DNA from 2 places in the Azospirillum sp. UENF 211521 genome. Region 2 is predicted to be linked to the other one. Evidence: riboswitches for the same ligand, from Rfam matches in the RefSeq annotation. Region 2 holds a riboswitch; the other holds the start of a gene.

Region 1 (7,042 bases), 550 kb from region 2:
GCGGTGGGTTTTCCGGAACCGGAGCCTGTCCTATTGTCCTTCGCCTCATGGAAACGACACCGGGGATGGGAATGGCGGACGAGGAAACCCGCAAGGCCGTGCTGGCCCGCGTTCATGGCAAGGTGCAGGGGGTGTGGTACCGCGGCTGGACCGTGGACACGGCCAATCGGCTGGGGCTGGCCGGCTGGGTGCGCAACCGCGGCGACGGCACGGTGGAGGCGCTGTTCGCCGGCCCGGCGGAGGCCGTGGACCGGATGCTGGAGGCCTGCCGTCGCGGCCCCTCCGCCGCCATCGTCAGCGACATCGCCGTCGAGCCGGCCCGCGATCCCGGTCCGGGCGTGTTCGAGCAACGCCCGACGCTGTGACGGCGGGGGATGGTTAGCGTTCTGTTAGTCCGGCGGGGATAGGCTGTCGGGTGTGGATGAGGGGTCGGATCGCCTTGCCCCCACCCCGGCCCTCACCCGCGGCGCAGGGGAGGGAGATATTCGCGGAGCGGCGGCAGTCCCCTCCCCTGCGCGGCGGGGGAGGGTTAGGGAGGGGGCACGCGGATCGGGATGAGCGGCAAAAGGCCAAAATCTGCGCTTCTGCACCGCGCCACTCTGAGCCTCCTGCTCCTCAGCGTGCTGGCGACCGGAGCCGCCTGGGCCAAGGGGCCGCTCGACCGGACGGAGCCGGGGCACATGCCGCCGGTGCCGCCCGGCGGCTACGACCTGCCGTTGTCGCCGCCGGTGGTCCAGTTCCCGCTGCCGCCGCAATGGGTCACGATCCGCTCCACCCAGGACTGGCGGCACGCCGGAACCTTCGAGAAGGAACTGAGCAAGTCCTGCGCCTCCCGCCAGTTCCGGGAGCAAATGCCCATGCGCTACCGCGCCATTTTCAAAGGCGAGGTCCTGGGCGTCGCCTTCGGCCACGGCCTGAACCTGCACGACCCGAAGAAGCAGGCGAACCGCAAGCTGATCTATCTGTTCCGCAACGGCGACAGCACCGGCTGCACCATCGTGTCGATCACCAACGAGGATCTGCGCGTCCTCAACGACGCGCAGGCCAGCGGGGCGCAGCCGAAGCGGTAGAGGTCACTCCTCTGCGGCGGCGCCGCCGAAGACCTCCGCGAAGCTGGCGATCAGGGCGGCGTCCACATCCTCCATGGCGACGAGATGGCCGAGCGCCACGATGGAGGTCACGCCATGCTCGCTGATGCCGCAGGGGACGATGCCGGCGAAGTGGGACAGGTCCGGTTCGACGTTCAGGGCGACGCCGTGGAAGCTGACCCAGCGGCGCACCCGCACGCCGATGGCGGCGATCTTGTCCTCCTGGCCGGGGGCGCCGCCGTACGGCTGCTTGTCCACCCAGATGCCGACGCGACCCTCCCGCCGTTCGCCGCGGATGTTGAAGGCGGCCAGCGTGCGGATCAGCCACTCCTCCAGATCCTGGACGAAGGCGCGGATGTCGGCGCCGCGCGTCTTCAGGTCCAGCATCACATAGGCCACGCGCTGCCCCGGCCCGTGGTAGGTGAACTGCCCGCCGCGCCCGGCCTGATAGACGGGGAAGCGGCCCGGCTCCAGCAGATCCTCCTCCCGCGCGCTGGTGCCGGCGGTGTAGAGGGGCGGGTGCTCCAGCAGCCAGACCAGCTCTGGCGCGGTGCCGGCGCGGATGGCCTCGACGCGCGCTTCCATCTCGGCCAGCGCGTCGGGGTAGGGGACGGGCGTGTCGCTGATGCGCCATTCCACCGTCCGCACCGGGGTGGGAACGGCTTCGTCACGGGCATCGGGAGCGGGCGGAACGGGGGCGGTGAGGTCGGTCATGTCGACGTTATGAACTTTCTTTGGCAAAAACGCGAGACGCCGCTTGATCGGTTGTCGGGGATCTGCTATTCCCCCGCTCCACCCGATGACGGGAGTGATCCCGACGTCGGTTCTACCAGCCTTGTGCGGTCGTGGCGGAATTGGTAGACGCGCAGCGTTGAGGTCGCTGTGGCAGAGATGCCGTGGAAGTTCGAGTCTTCTCGACCGCACCATCCCCCCGAAACGGGGGATTTGGCAAACAAACGAAAAGCCCGCCGGTCCATCGGACCACAGCGGGCTTTTTCGTTTTCGGCCCATTTCTTTCCGGGCCGTTGTTCCTCAGCGGAACTCCACATACTGGTCGAGCGCCACGCGCCGCATCGTCTGCACGATGTAGGGCTGCGCGTTGTGTACCGTCACCAGCCCCTTGGCGTCGCGGCAGCGGTTGGCGAGGACGAACAGCATGCCGATCGCCGCGGAGTCGAGAAAGGTCATGTAGCGCAGGTCCAGCCGCACGTCGGGCCGCGCGCCGATGTCCCAGTCCGCCAGCAGGTCGTGGAACTTGCGGCTGTCGTCGTAGGTGAAACGCCCCGACAGCATGATCCCCTCCTGACCGTCGATGTCGGTGTAGGCGTACTCCATCGTCACATCCGCTGGCCGGTGGTGTCGGTTCTTCTCGGGCTGCGCGAGGTGAAAAGCCCCGCGCCCATTATGGGTGCACGAATTGTGAAGCCCGCGCAAGCAATTGCGCGCGGGGCCGGAGGGCTTGGAACGGTCCGCCGGGCTGGACAAAACGGTGGCACACCTATATTCGGTGGTCGCCCCGGCGGGAACCCGCGAGGGCTCCCCACCAACCCGCAAACGCCGGTGCGCCATGGTCGGCCGATCGCAGGGCCATGCCGTCACGCCGCATTGCCATCGTGAAGGGAGGGTGCCGCCATGCACACCGACCGCCAGGAACCGGATCGTATCCAGGACGATGTGCCGCACCCGGCCGAACGCCCCGACCCGCCCCGCGAGGACGGCGAGGAGGAGCGCGCCTACGGTGTGGAGCCGGAGTTTGTCGAGGAGGTCGTCGAACGGCTGCACGCCGGGCGGCGCGACGAGCTGCGGGCCGAGCTGGACACGCTTCATCCCGCCGACATCGCCGACCTGATCGAGCAGCTCGGCCACGACGACCGCGAGGCGCTGATCGGCGTCCTGCGCCCCGACTTCGACGGCGAGGTGCTGAGCTACCTCAACCACGATCTGCGCGAAGAGATCGTCGAGCTGTTCGAGCCGAAGGAACTGGCCGCCGCCGTCGCGGAGCTGGACACCGACGACGCCGTCGACGTCATCGAGGACCTGGACGAGGACACCCGGCGCGAGGTGCTGGAGAATCTGCCGGCCGCCGACCGCGCGCTGGTCCAGGAGAACCTGACCTACGACGAATACACCGCCGGCCGCCTGATGCAGCGCGATCTGGTGGCGGTGCCGCAGTTCTGGACGGTCGGCAAGACCATTGACTATGTCCGCGCCGCCACCGACGAGCTGCCGGAGGATTTCTACGACATCTTCGTCGTCGATCCGATGCACCGGGTGGTCGGGGCGGTGCCGCTGTCGCGCCTGCTGCGCCAGAAGCGGTCGGTCCGCATCGCCGATCTGGTGACGGAGGAGGTGGACACCATCCCCGCCACCATGGACCAGGAGGAGGTGGCGAACCTGTTCCGCCAATACGCCTTGGTCTCCGCCCCGGTGGTGGACGCCGGCGGGCGGCTGATCGGCGTCATCACCGTCGACGACGTGGTCCACATCATCGACGAGGAGGCCGAGGACGACATCGGCAAGCTTGGCGGCGTCGGCGACACCTCCATCTACCGCTCGGTTCTGGAAACCTCGCGCTCGCGCATTTCCTGGCTGGGGCTGAACCTGTTCACCGCCTTCGCGGCGGCGGGCGTCATCTCGCTGTTCGAGGCGACCATCGAGCAGATCGTGGCGCTGGCCGTGCTGATGCCGATCACCGCCTCGATGGGCGGCAACGCCGGGACCCAGACCCTGACCGTGGCGGTGCGCGCCCTGGCGACGCGCGAGCTCTCGTCCTCCAACGCCCCCCGCGTGGTGGGCAAGGAGGTTCTGGTCGGTCTGCTCAACGGCGCCGTTTTCGCCACGCTGGTGGGGGCCATCGCCGCGACGTGGTTCGAGCCGATGATCGGCCTCGTGATCGGCTGCGCCATGGTCATCAACCTGTTCGTCGCCGGGCTGTGCGGGGTGCTGATTCCCATCGGGCTGGACCGGCTGGGCGTCGATCCCGCGGTGGCGAGTTCGGTCTTCCTGACCACCATGACCGACGTCATCGGATTTCTGTCCTTCCTGGGGTTGGCGTCGCTTTTGTTGTTGTGACCAACGAAAAGGGGCTTGCCAAAGGCGGCTCTCTTCCGGATGATCCGGGCATTGGCTGGGGTGCCGTGCGGGATGCGCTCGCGCGGCTGAGATCACACCCATCGAACCTGTCTGGATAATGCCAGCGAAGGGAGCCGCCGCATGGTATCCGCGCCCTTATCTGATTCCGCTCTTTCCGCTTCTGGAAGGCCCACCGTCGCCGTGGTCGGCGCCGGGGTGATCGGCCTGTCCATCGCCTGGAGGCTGGCCGCCGCCGGCTGCCGGGTGGAGGTCTTCGACCGTGGCGCTGCCGGCCGGGGCGCCAGCCACGCCGCGGGCGGCATGCTCGCCGCCTGCGTGGAGACCGAACCTGGCGAAGAGAGCCTTCTGCCGCTGACCCGCGCCTCGCAGGACCTGTGGCCCGCCTTCGCGGCGGAGCTGGAGGCCGCCTCCGGCATGGCGGTGGACCTGCGCGACGAAGGCACGATGGTCATCGCGCTGAACGCCGACGACGCCGCCAAGGTGCGCTTCCTGCACGACTTCCAGACCAAGCTCGGCCTGCCGGTGGAATGGCTGAGCGGGGCGGAGGTGCGGCGGCGCGAGCCCTATCTCCAGCCGGGCGTGGCCGGTGCGCTGTTCTGCGCCGGCGACCATCAGGTGGACAACCGCAAGGTCGCCGCCGCCCTGCATGCCGCCGCTTTGCGGGCCGGTGCCGTGGTGCACGAGTATGCAGAGATCGGCCGCATCGAGGTCCGTGGTGGTCGCGCCGTTGGCGTCCAGGTCGGCGACCGGCTGTTCGAGGCCGACCATGTGGTCCTGGCCGCCGGGGCGTGGTCGGGCTGGATCGACGGGCTGTCCCCGGCGGTGCGGCCGCCGGTGCGCCCGGTGAAGGGCCAGATGCTCTGCCTGCGCATGGACGCCCGGTTGCCGCTGCTGCGCCATGTGGTGTGGACGCCCGGCACCTACCTGATCCCGCGGCTGGACGGGCGGCTGCTGGTCGGCGCCACGACGGAGGAGCGCGGGTTCGACGACCGGCTGACCGCCGGGGGCCAGTTCGCCCTGCTGGAGGGGGCGTGGCGCGCCCTGCCGGGCATCGCCGAACTGCCCATCGAGGAGGCATGGGCCGGCTTCCGCCCCGGCACCCGCGACGACGCCCCGATCCTCGGCCTCTCGGAGGTGGAGGGGCTGGTCTACGCCACCGGGCACCACCGCAACGGCATCCTGCTGACCCCGGTCACCGCGGATTCGGTGGCGCGGCTGGTCCTGACCGGGGAAAGCGATCCGGTGATCCTCCCCTTCGCGCTCGACCGCTTCGCCCAGCCCAGGGGAGCCGCGGCATGAGCGCCCGCATCCGCGTCAACGGGCGGGAGGAGGAGCTGAACGTTCCGACCGTCGCCGCCCTGCTGGCCGACCGCGGTATCGCCGCGGGGACTCGCGGGGTCGCCGTCGCTCTCAATGGCGCCGTCCTGCCGTCCCGCCGCTGGGATGAGACGGCCCTGTCCGCGGGCGACGCCCTGGAGATCATCCGGCCCGTGCAGGGCGGCTGAACCTCTCGCCCGCCACGTCCCTTGATCGTTTTTCCCGCAAAGGCGGCGCCCAATCCCTCTCCCGTCCCGGGAGAGGGTGCCCGCGCAGCGGGCGGGTGAGGGTCGTGCAAGGATCAAGGCGCTGATCCTCGGCGGCACCCTCACCCTTCCCGCGCTTCGCGCGGGCCCCTCCCCTCTCCCGAGGCGGGAGAGGGGATATCAATCATCGAGGAAACACCCATGAACGACACGCTCACCATAGCGGGCCGCGAGTTCCGCTCGCGCCTGTTTCTCGGCACCGCCGGTTATCCGAACCAGCAGGTCATGCTCGACGCGCTGGAGGCCAGCGGCAGCGAACTGGTCACGCTGGCCATCCGCCGCATCAGCCTGGACGGCTATTCGGAAAGCCTCGTCGACGTCATCGGCGACCGCGCGGGGCTGCTGCCCAACACCGCCGGCTGCCTGACCGCCAAGGAGGCGGTGCTGACCGCGCAACTCGCCCGCGAGGCGCTGGGTGTGGACTGGATCAAGCTGGAGGTCATCGGCGACCGCGAACTGCTCTACCCCGATGTGGAAGAACTGCTGCGCGCGACCGAGGAGTTGGTGGGTGACGGTTTCACCGTTCTGCCCTACTGCAACGACGATCCGGTGACCTGCCGCAAGCTCGCCGACCTGGGTGCTGCGGCGGTGATGCCGCTGGGCGCCTTCATCGGCTCGGGGCTGGGCATCCGCAACCCGCACGCCATCGAGACGATCTGCGCGCGCAGCCCGGTGCCGGTGGTCCTAGACGCCGGGATCGGTACGGCGTCGGATGCCGCCCTGGCGATGGAGCTGGGCTGCGCCGCCGTCCTGCTGAACACCGCAGTGTCGAAGGCGCGCGATCCGGTGCGCATGGCGGCGGCGATGCGCGACGCGGTGGCGGCGGGGCGGGCGGCCCGTCTGGCCGGGCGCATGCCGAAACGCGCCTTCGCGGAGGCGTCGAGCCCGCAGCTCGGCTTGATCGGAACGTAAGGCTGGCGCAGGGTAGGGGCCGTCCGATTTCAACCCCCCGAACACGATCAGAGGGACCCGAGACGTGCCCAAGACCTTCGAACCGCGCGATCCGGACTGGGAGGCGCGCTGCCGCGCCGGCTTCGAGCGCCAGCCGATCTGCAAGACGCTGGGGATCGAGCTGACGCGGCTGGAGCCCGGCTTCTGCGAGATGCGCCTGCCGTTCCGCACCGACCTGACGCAGCAGCACGGCTTTTTCCACGCGGGCATGGTCAGCACGCTGGCCGACAACGCCGGGGGCTACGCCGGCTACACGCTGATGCCGGCGGGCAGCGAGGTCCTGGCGGTGGAGTTCAAGGTCAACCTGATGGCGCCGGCCAAGGGCGA
Region 2 (7,042 bases):
GATATATCACTTACGGCCAGAGCGGCGCCCGCTCACGAAAATTTGTTGATGACTTCACGGATTATCCGCCACACTCACCGTCAAGGCATCACGAATATGGCGTCTGGCATGCCACAGGCATCCAACCGGACAGCCCCGTTCGAAGGATAAAGCGAAGCGGTCGGGCACCCAACGCACCCCGCGCGCGCCAGGACAAGAACGAGATCGCGGACCATCCGGGAGGAACCATATGCGCCAAACCGGTGCGCAAAGCGCCCTGCCTGTCGGCGGGCGTTGGATGCAGTTGCTTGCCGGCGTCATCTGCATGTCGATGATCGCCAATCTCCAGTACGGGTGGACCCTCTTCGTCGAACCCATCGACGACAAGCACGGCTGGGGCCGTGCGGCCATCCAGGTGGCCTTCACCATCTTCATCGTCACCGAAACATGGCTGGTGCCCGTCGAGGGCTGGTTCGTCGACCGCTTCGGCCCGCGGATCGTCGTGCTGTTCGGCTCGCTGCTCTGCGCCGCCTCCTGGGCGCTGAACGCGGTGGCGGACTCGCTGCTCGTGCTCTACGTCGCGGCGGCCATCGGCGGCATCGGGGCGGGCGCCGTCTACGGCACCTGCGTGGGCAACGCGCTGAAATGGTTCCCCGACCGGCGCGGTCTGGCCGCCGGCATCACCGCGGCGGGCTTCGGAGCGGGTTCCGCCCTGACGGTGGTGCCCATCGCCACGATGATCGAGACCTCGGGCTACGAGGCGACCTTCATGGCCTTCGGGCTGGGCCAGGGTCTGGTGGTCTTCGCGCTCGCCTGGCTGCTGGTCGCCCCGCCCTCCGCTCCCCTCGCCCGCGGCGGCTTCGCCGCCCCGCCCGCACAGCGGCAGTACACGCCGAGCCAGATGGTCCGCACCCCGGTCTTCTGGGTCATGTACGCCATGTTCGTCATGGTGGCCGGCGGCGGGCTGATGGCGACGGCCCAGCTCGGCCCGATCGCCCAGGATTTTGGGCTGGCCCACGCGCCGGTCAGCATCCTCGGCCTGACCCTGCCCGCTTTGACCTTCGCCCTGTCGATCGACCGGGTGCTGAACGGGCTGACCCGCCCCTTCTTCGGCTGGGTGTCCGACCACATCGGGCGCGAGAACACCATGTTCATCGCCTTCGCGATCGAGGCGGTGGGCATCGTCGCGCTCAGCCTCTACGGCCGCGACCCGGTGGCCTTCGTGCTGCTGACCGGTCTTGTCTTCTTCGCCTGGGGCGAAATCTACAGCCTGTTCCCCGCCTGCTGCGCCGACACCTTCGGGTCGAAGTTCGCCGCCAGCAACGCCGGGCTGCTCTACACCGCCAAAGGCACGGCGGCGCTGCTGATCCCCTTCGCCAACATCATCGCCGACGCGACGGGAAGCTGGCACGCGGTCTTCCTGCTGGCCGCCGCGGTCAACGCGCTGGCCGCCGTGCTGGCGCTGTTCGTCCTGCGCCCGATGCGCAACCGCATGGCCGCCGGGTCGCTGGACGCGCGCAGCGGCCGGAGCGTGACGGCAACACCTTGACGCTCTTTTCCCCTTTCCCCCCGCTTGGGGAAGGAGCCGAAGCGAGGGGGCGCCCGCGAGGGCGTCCCCTTTTCGATTCGGGGGTCAGTCCGCCGCCTGCCCCTCCTCCAGATAGATCTCCCCACCCTTGGCGCGGAAGCTCTCCGACATCTCGGCCATGCCGGAGTTGGCGTAGTCCCGCACCTCCTGCGTGATCTTCATCGAGCAGAATTTCGGCCCGCACATCGAACAGAAATGCGCGACCTTCGCCCCCTCCGCCGGCAGGGTCTGGTCATGGAAGCGCTCCGCCGTCTCCGGGTCGAGCGACAGGTGGAACTGGTCGCGCCAGCGGAACTCGAAGCGGGCGCGCGACAGGGCGTCGTCGCGTTCCTGGGCGCCGGGATGGCCCTTGGCGAGGTCGGCGGCGTGGGCGGCGATCTTGTAGGTTACCACGCCCACCTTGACGTCGTCGCGGTCCGGCAGCCCGAGATGCTCCTTCGGCGTGACGTAGCAGAGCATCGCCGTGCCGAACCAGCCGATCATGGCGGCGCCGATGGCGCTGGTGATGTGGTCGTAGCCCGGCGCGATGTCCGTGGTCAGCGGCCCGAGCGTGTAGAAGGGCGCCTCGCCGCACAGCGCCAGCTGCTTGTCGACGTTGGCCTTGATCTTGTGCATGGGCACATGGCCCGGCCCCTCGATCATCACCTGCACGTCGTGCTTCCAGGCGATCTTGGTCAGCTCGCCCAGCGTCTCCAGCTCGGCGAACTGGGCGGCGTCGTTGGCGTCGGCGATGGAGCCGGGACGCAGCCCGTCGCCCAGCGAGAAGGCGACGTCGTACGCCTTCATGATCTCGCAGATCTCCTCGAACCGCTCGTAGAGGAAGCTCTCGCGGTGGTGGGACAGGCACCATTTCGCCATGATCGAGCCGCCGCGCGACACGATGCCGGTGGTGCGCTTCGCGGTCAGCGGGATGTGCGCCAGACGGATGCCGGCGTGGATGGTGAAATAGTCCACCCCCTGCTCCGCCTGCTCGATCAGCGTGTCGCGGAAGATCTCCCAGGTCAAGTCCTCGGCCTTGCCGCCCACCTTCTCCAGCGCCTGATAGATCGGCACGGTGCCGATGGGGACCGGGCTGTTGCGCAGGATCCATTCGCGGGTGGTGTGGATGTTGCGGCCGGTGGACAGGTCCATCACGGTGTCGGCGCCCCAGCGGATCGACCAGACCATCTTGTCGACCTCCTCCCCCACCGAGGACGCGACGGCGGAGTTGCCGATGTTCGCGTTGATCTTGGTGAGGAAGTTGCGGCCGATGATCATCGGCTCCGATTCGGGGTGGTTGATGTTGGACGGGATGATCGCCCGCCCGCGCGCCACCTCGTCGCGGACGAACTCCGGGGTCACATGGTCGGGGATGGAGGCGCCGAAGTCGTCGCCGTCCCGCGCCGCCGCTTCGGCCAGCCGCTGGCGGCCCAGATTCTCGCGGACGGCGATGTACTCCATCTCCGGCGTGACGATGCCGGCGCGGGCGTAGGCCATCTGCGTGACCGTCCGGCCCGGCTTGCCGCGCAGCGGACGGCGCCCTGCGCGGTCGAAGACGGGCACGGCGCGCGTCTCGCCGACGCGAAGCCCGTCGTCCTCCGGACGGACCTCGCGGCCCTCATAGGCCTCGACGTCGCCGCGGGCCTCGATCCAGGAGCGGCGCAGCTCCGCCAGGCCGCGGCGGATGTCGGTCTGCACGGCGGGATCGCTGTAGGGGCCAGAGGTGTCGTAGACGCGCACCGGCGGCTCGCCGCCGCCCACATGGATGTCGCGCATCGCCACGCGCAGGTCGGGGAAGCGCTCCCCGGCCACATGAACCTTGCTGGACGAGGGCAGCGGGCCGGTCGTCACCGAAAAATGGTCGGACGGCGCGGCTTTCTGGGAAGCGGGGGGAAGAGTGTCGGGCATCTGCTGTGGATCTCCATCGCACATAGGATCGTTGGAGACCCGGGTGTGACGGAGCGGCAGAACGGACGACCGGAGCGGTCCCCATAAAGGGGTGCGCGATGGGGTGCGCGTGACCGTGGCCCGTTTGTTCCTGTCCCTACGCCGGTACGACCCGGATCAGGTTCAAAGGGTTCGGCGCCTTACGGCATCATCTCAGCCCCGTGCTATGGGGCTCCCCTTGGAACGTCGCCATGCTGAACCATCCGCCCCACCCACGTCAATGCGATTTAAGTCGCGATTCACGGCGAATCCCACCCGATCAATGCAAGCGACGCGATTCTGGTATCCATTATCTGGTATACAAAATCCTATTGCGCAGCCTGAGCCGGGCCGCTACGATGCATCACAACAACAAAAAGCAACGCCCCCTCCCGAGAGCCCGGAGCCCATCCCATGCTCGAATCCCAATTGATCGCCTTCGTCGCTCTGGCCGGCCTGATGGGCCACGGCCTGACCCTGCTGATGCGGGAGGACGACGAGTGGAATGCCGATCCGCAGGACGAGCAGCCGGATGGCCTCTGGTCGTCGGACCGCTTCAACCAGTCCGGCGAGGGCCACAACCGTCCCTTCTTCCTGGAATGAAAAAAGGCCGCCGCGCGGGGTGCGCGCGGCGGCCGTCATCCGAGATAAAGTCGTCCGAGATACGAAACCTGGAGCTTCGCGGGCCGATCAGTGGCCGGGCTGCACCGCCAGCCCACCCGTGCCCTGCTGGGCGGCGAGTTCGGCGTTTCGGGCATGGTGCTTGCGCAACATGGGCCGCAGGACCGCGATGGCGCAGAAGGCCGCGATGAGGTCCATGGTGGCGCAGATGTAGAGCACGGTCGCCCAGGTGCCGGTGGCCTCCATCAGCAGGTTGCCCAGCGGGACCAGCAGCGCCGCGACGCCCTTGGCGCAGTACAGCACGCCGTAGATCTTCGCCGCATGCTTGGTGCCGAAGGTGTCCGCCGAGGTGGCGCTGAACAGGCTGTACACTTCGCCCCAGGCCAGGAACACCAGACCCGACAGGATCAGGAACATGATCGGGTCGTGGCCGAAGCGGCTGAGCATCAGGATGCCGAGGCCTTCGAAGGTGAAGGCGATGAACATCGTCGCTTCACGGCCGATGTGGTCGGAGACGAAGCCGAACAGCGGACGGGAGATGCCGTTCATCACGCGGTCGAGCATCAGCGCGAAGGGCAGAGCCGCCATGGTGATGCCGAACAGGCTGATCGGGGCTTCCTTCACGCCCAGATCGTGGGCGATCACGCCGAGCTGGGCCACCGCCATCAGACCGCCGGAGACGGTGCAGATGAACATCAGCATCATGACCCAGAACACCGGCGTCTGCAGCGCTTCCTTCAGCGTGTAGTCGCGGCGGGACTGCAGGACCTTGGTCGAGGCCTTGACCTGATCCTTCTGCGGGGCGCGCAGGAAGTAGGCGGCGATGAGGATGATCGTGCCCTGCAGCAGGCCGAACCAGAAGAAGGTCGCCTGATAGCCCGAGGAGTGGATCATGTTGGCGATCGGCAGGATGGTCACGGCCGAACCGGCGCCGTAGCCGCCCGCGGTCAGGCCGACGGCGAGGCCGCGCTTGTCCGGGAACCACTTCAGGGCGCTGTTGACGCAGGTGGCGTAGACGCAGCCGACGCCGATGCCGCCGATGGCCGAACCGACATAGAGCATGCCGAGCGAGCCGGCGTAGCTGTCGACGATCCAGGAGAGGCCGGTCATCACGCCGCCGAAGGCGACGATGGCGCGGGGGCCGTAACGGTCGATGAAGTAGCCTTCGATGGGGGTCAGCCAGGTCTGGACGACGACGAAGACGGTGAAGGCGGTCTGGATCGAAGCGCGGGTCCAGCCATGGGTGGCCTGGATTTCCGGCACGAACAGCGTCCAGGCGTACTGGATGTTGGCCGCGGCCACCATGCAGACGATGCCGACGACAATCTGCATCCAGCGCGCGCCGTCGGAGATGGGCGCCTGCGAGCCGCCGGAACTGTTAAAAGCTGGCCTCTGGGATTCTGTCGATCCAACCATCATTCCCTCCCGTGGGATTGCGACGCTTTGATACCGGGCATGAGGGTCCCCTTGAGCCGGCGAGGCGGTGTCCGAGCGAGCGTCCGCATCGCCGCGTCATGGGCGGCCTTGTTCCGTGCCGATGTGAGTCATGGTTCAATGATGAGCTGGAGAGCCGGTCTCGCCGTCCCTGCGTTCGTGGCGCTCCAGATACGGCATATGGTATGCCAGAGACACGATTGTTGGCAACACGAACTTTTGGCGTGTTGCGCTTTTCATCCAAAAATTTTTCGGGCTTTCGAAAACCGGATCGTCGGCAGGGGTGGCCCCGCCCGAAAGGCGGGACCCGTCGGCACTCTGCGCAATCGCGGAAGGGAGGGGGCGAACGGCCTCAGGCGGCCGCGGAGGCGGCGCGGGACGAGGCGGTGACGGCGAGCGCCGCAATGGCCGCCGCCAGCGGCACGAAGGACACCCACAGCACCGAATCCCAACCGAAGGCGGCCAGCAGCCCGCCCGACGCGAAGGACCCCACCGCCATCGTGCCGAACACGATGAAGTCGTTGAGCGACTGCACCTGGGTCTTCTCCTCCGGCCGATGGCACTCCAGAACGAGGGCGGAGGCTCCGAGGAAGCCGAAGTTCCAGCCGACACCCAGCAGGATCAGGCTGACCCAGAAATGCGTCACGTCGACGCCGCCCAGCCCCACCACGGCGGAGGCGGCGATCAGGCCCAGTCCGGCGAACACGATGCGCGACGCGCCGAACCGCTCGACCAGACGCCCGGTGACGAAGCTCGGGGCGTACATGGCGATGACGTGCCATTGCAGGCCGAGGTTGGACGCCTCCTGCGACAGGCCGCACAGCCGCATCGCCAGCGGGGCGGCCGTCATGATGAAGTTCATCAGAAGATAGGAGACGACTCCGCACAGCGCGGCGGTGATGAATCGCGGCTGGCGCACGATGACGCCGAGCGGGCGGCCTCCGGCGGCCTCGGCGGCGGTTGGCATAGGCAGCCGCACGCCGGCCAGCACCAGCGCGGACAGCGCCGCCACGGCGGCCTGGGCGAGGAAGGTCGCCAGGAACAGGTACGGCGGCCAGACATCCATCGTGAAAGTGACGAGCTGCGGCCCGATGACCCCGGCGAACACCCCCCCAGCCATCACCGCCGACATGGCCCGCGGGCGCCGTTCCGGTTCGACGCAATCGGTCGCGGCAAAGCGGAAGGACAGGACCACGGCGGCGTAGGCGCCGCCGGGAATCATCGACGCGCAGAACAGCCAGAAAGACCCCAAAAGCACCGCCAGGGCGGACAGCAGACCGACGAGCACGCCGCAGCCGGTCCCCACCAGGAAGGCGGCGCGCCGCCCGTGCCGCCGCGCGATGGCCCCGGCGGGAATGGTGCAGACCGCCATGCCCACGACGAAGATGGAGAGCGGCAGCGTGGCGAGTGCCGGGCTCGGCGCCAGCGTGTTCCCGACGATGGCCCCCGTCGCGTAGACGACCACCGCGTTGGCGCCGGCCAGCGCCTGCGCGGTCGCCAGCCGCAGAACGTTCG

The links. A riboswitch is a leader RNA that binds a small molecule or an ion and turns the genes downstream of it on or off. The one in region 2 is predicted to bind thiamine pyrophosphate.
Region 1: linked by a shared signal. The riboswitch ahead of thiO (glycine oxidase ThiO) and the one ahead of thiC (phosphomethylpyrimidine synthase ThiC) in region 2 are both predicted to bind thiamine pyrophosphate.

The regions. Positions count from the first base shown of each region.
Region 1 covers NZ_JBSNCF010000001.1:1,596,726-1,603,767, forward strand. Annotated here, with positions in the region: gene ACWPN5_RS07490 (acylphosphatase) at 72-365, shown strand; gene ACWPN5_RS07495 (hypothetical protein) at 555-1,070, shown strand; gene lipB (lipoyl(octanoyl) transferase LipB) at 1,074-1,802, opposite strand; tRNA gene ACWPN5_RS07505 (tRNA-Leu) at 1,928-2,014, shown strand; gene ACWPN5_RS07510 (STAS domain-containing protein) at 2,121-2,423, opposite strand; gene mgtE (magnesium transporter) at 2,721-4,160, shown strand; TPP riboswitch at 4,207-4,310, shown strand; gene thiO (glycine oxidase ThiO) at 4,302-5,480, shown strand; gene thiS (sulfur carrier protein ThiS) at 5,477-5,686, shown strand; gene ACWPN5_RS07530 (thiazole synthase) at 5,906-6,676, shown strand; gene ACWPN5_RS07535 (PaaI family thioesterase) at 6,741-7,042, shown strand, end outside.
Region 2 covers NZ_JBSNCF010000001.1:2,148,993-2,156,034, reverse strand. Annotated here, with positions in the region: gene oxlT (oxalate/formate MFS antiporter) at 230-1,528, shown strand; gene thiC (phosphomethylpyrimidine synthase ThiC) at 1,613-3,454, opposite strand; TPP riboswitch at 3,570-3,682, opposite strand; gene ACWPN5_RS10050 (hypothetical protein) at 3,887-4,075, shown strand; gene oxlT (oxalate/formate MFS antiporter) at 4,163-5,425, opposite strand; gene ACWPN5_RS10040 (MFS transporter) at 5,880-7,042, opposite strand, start outside.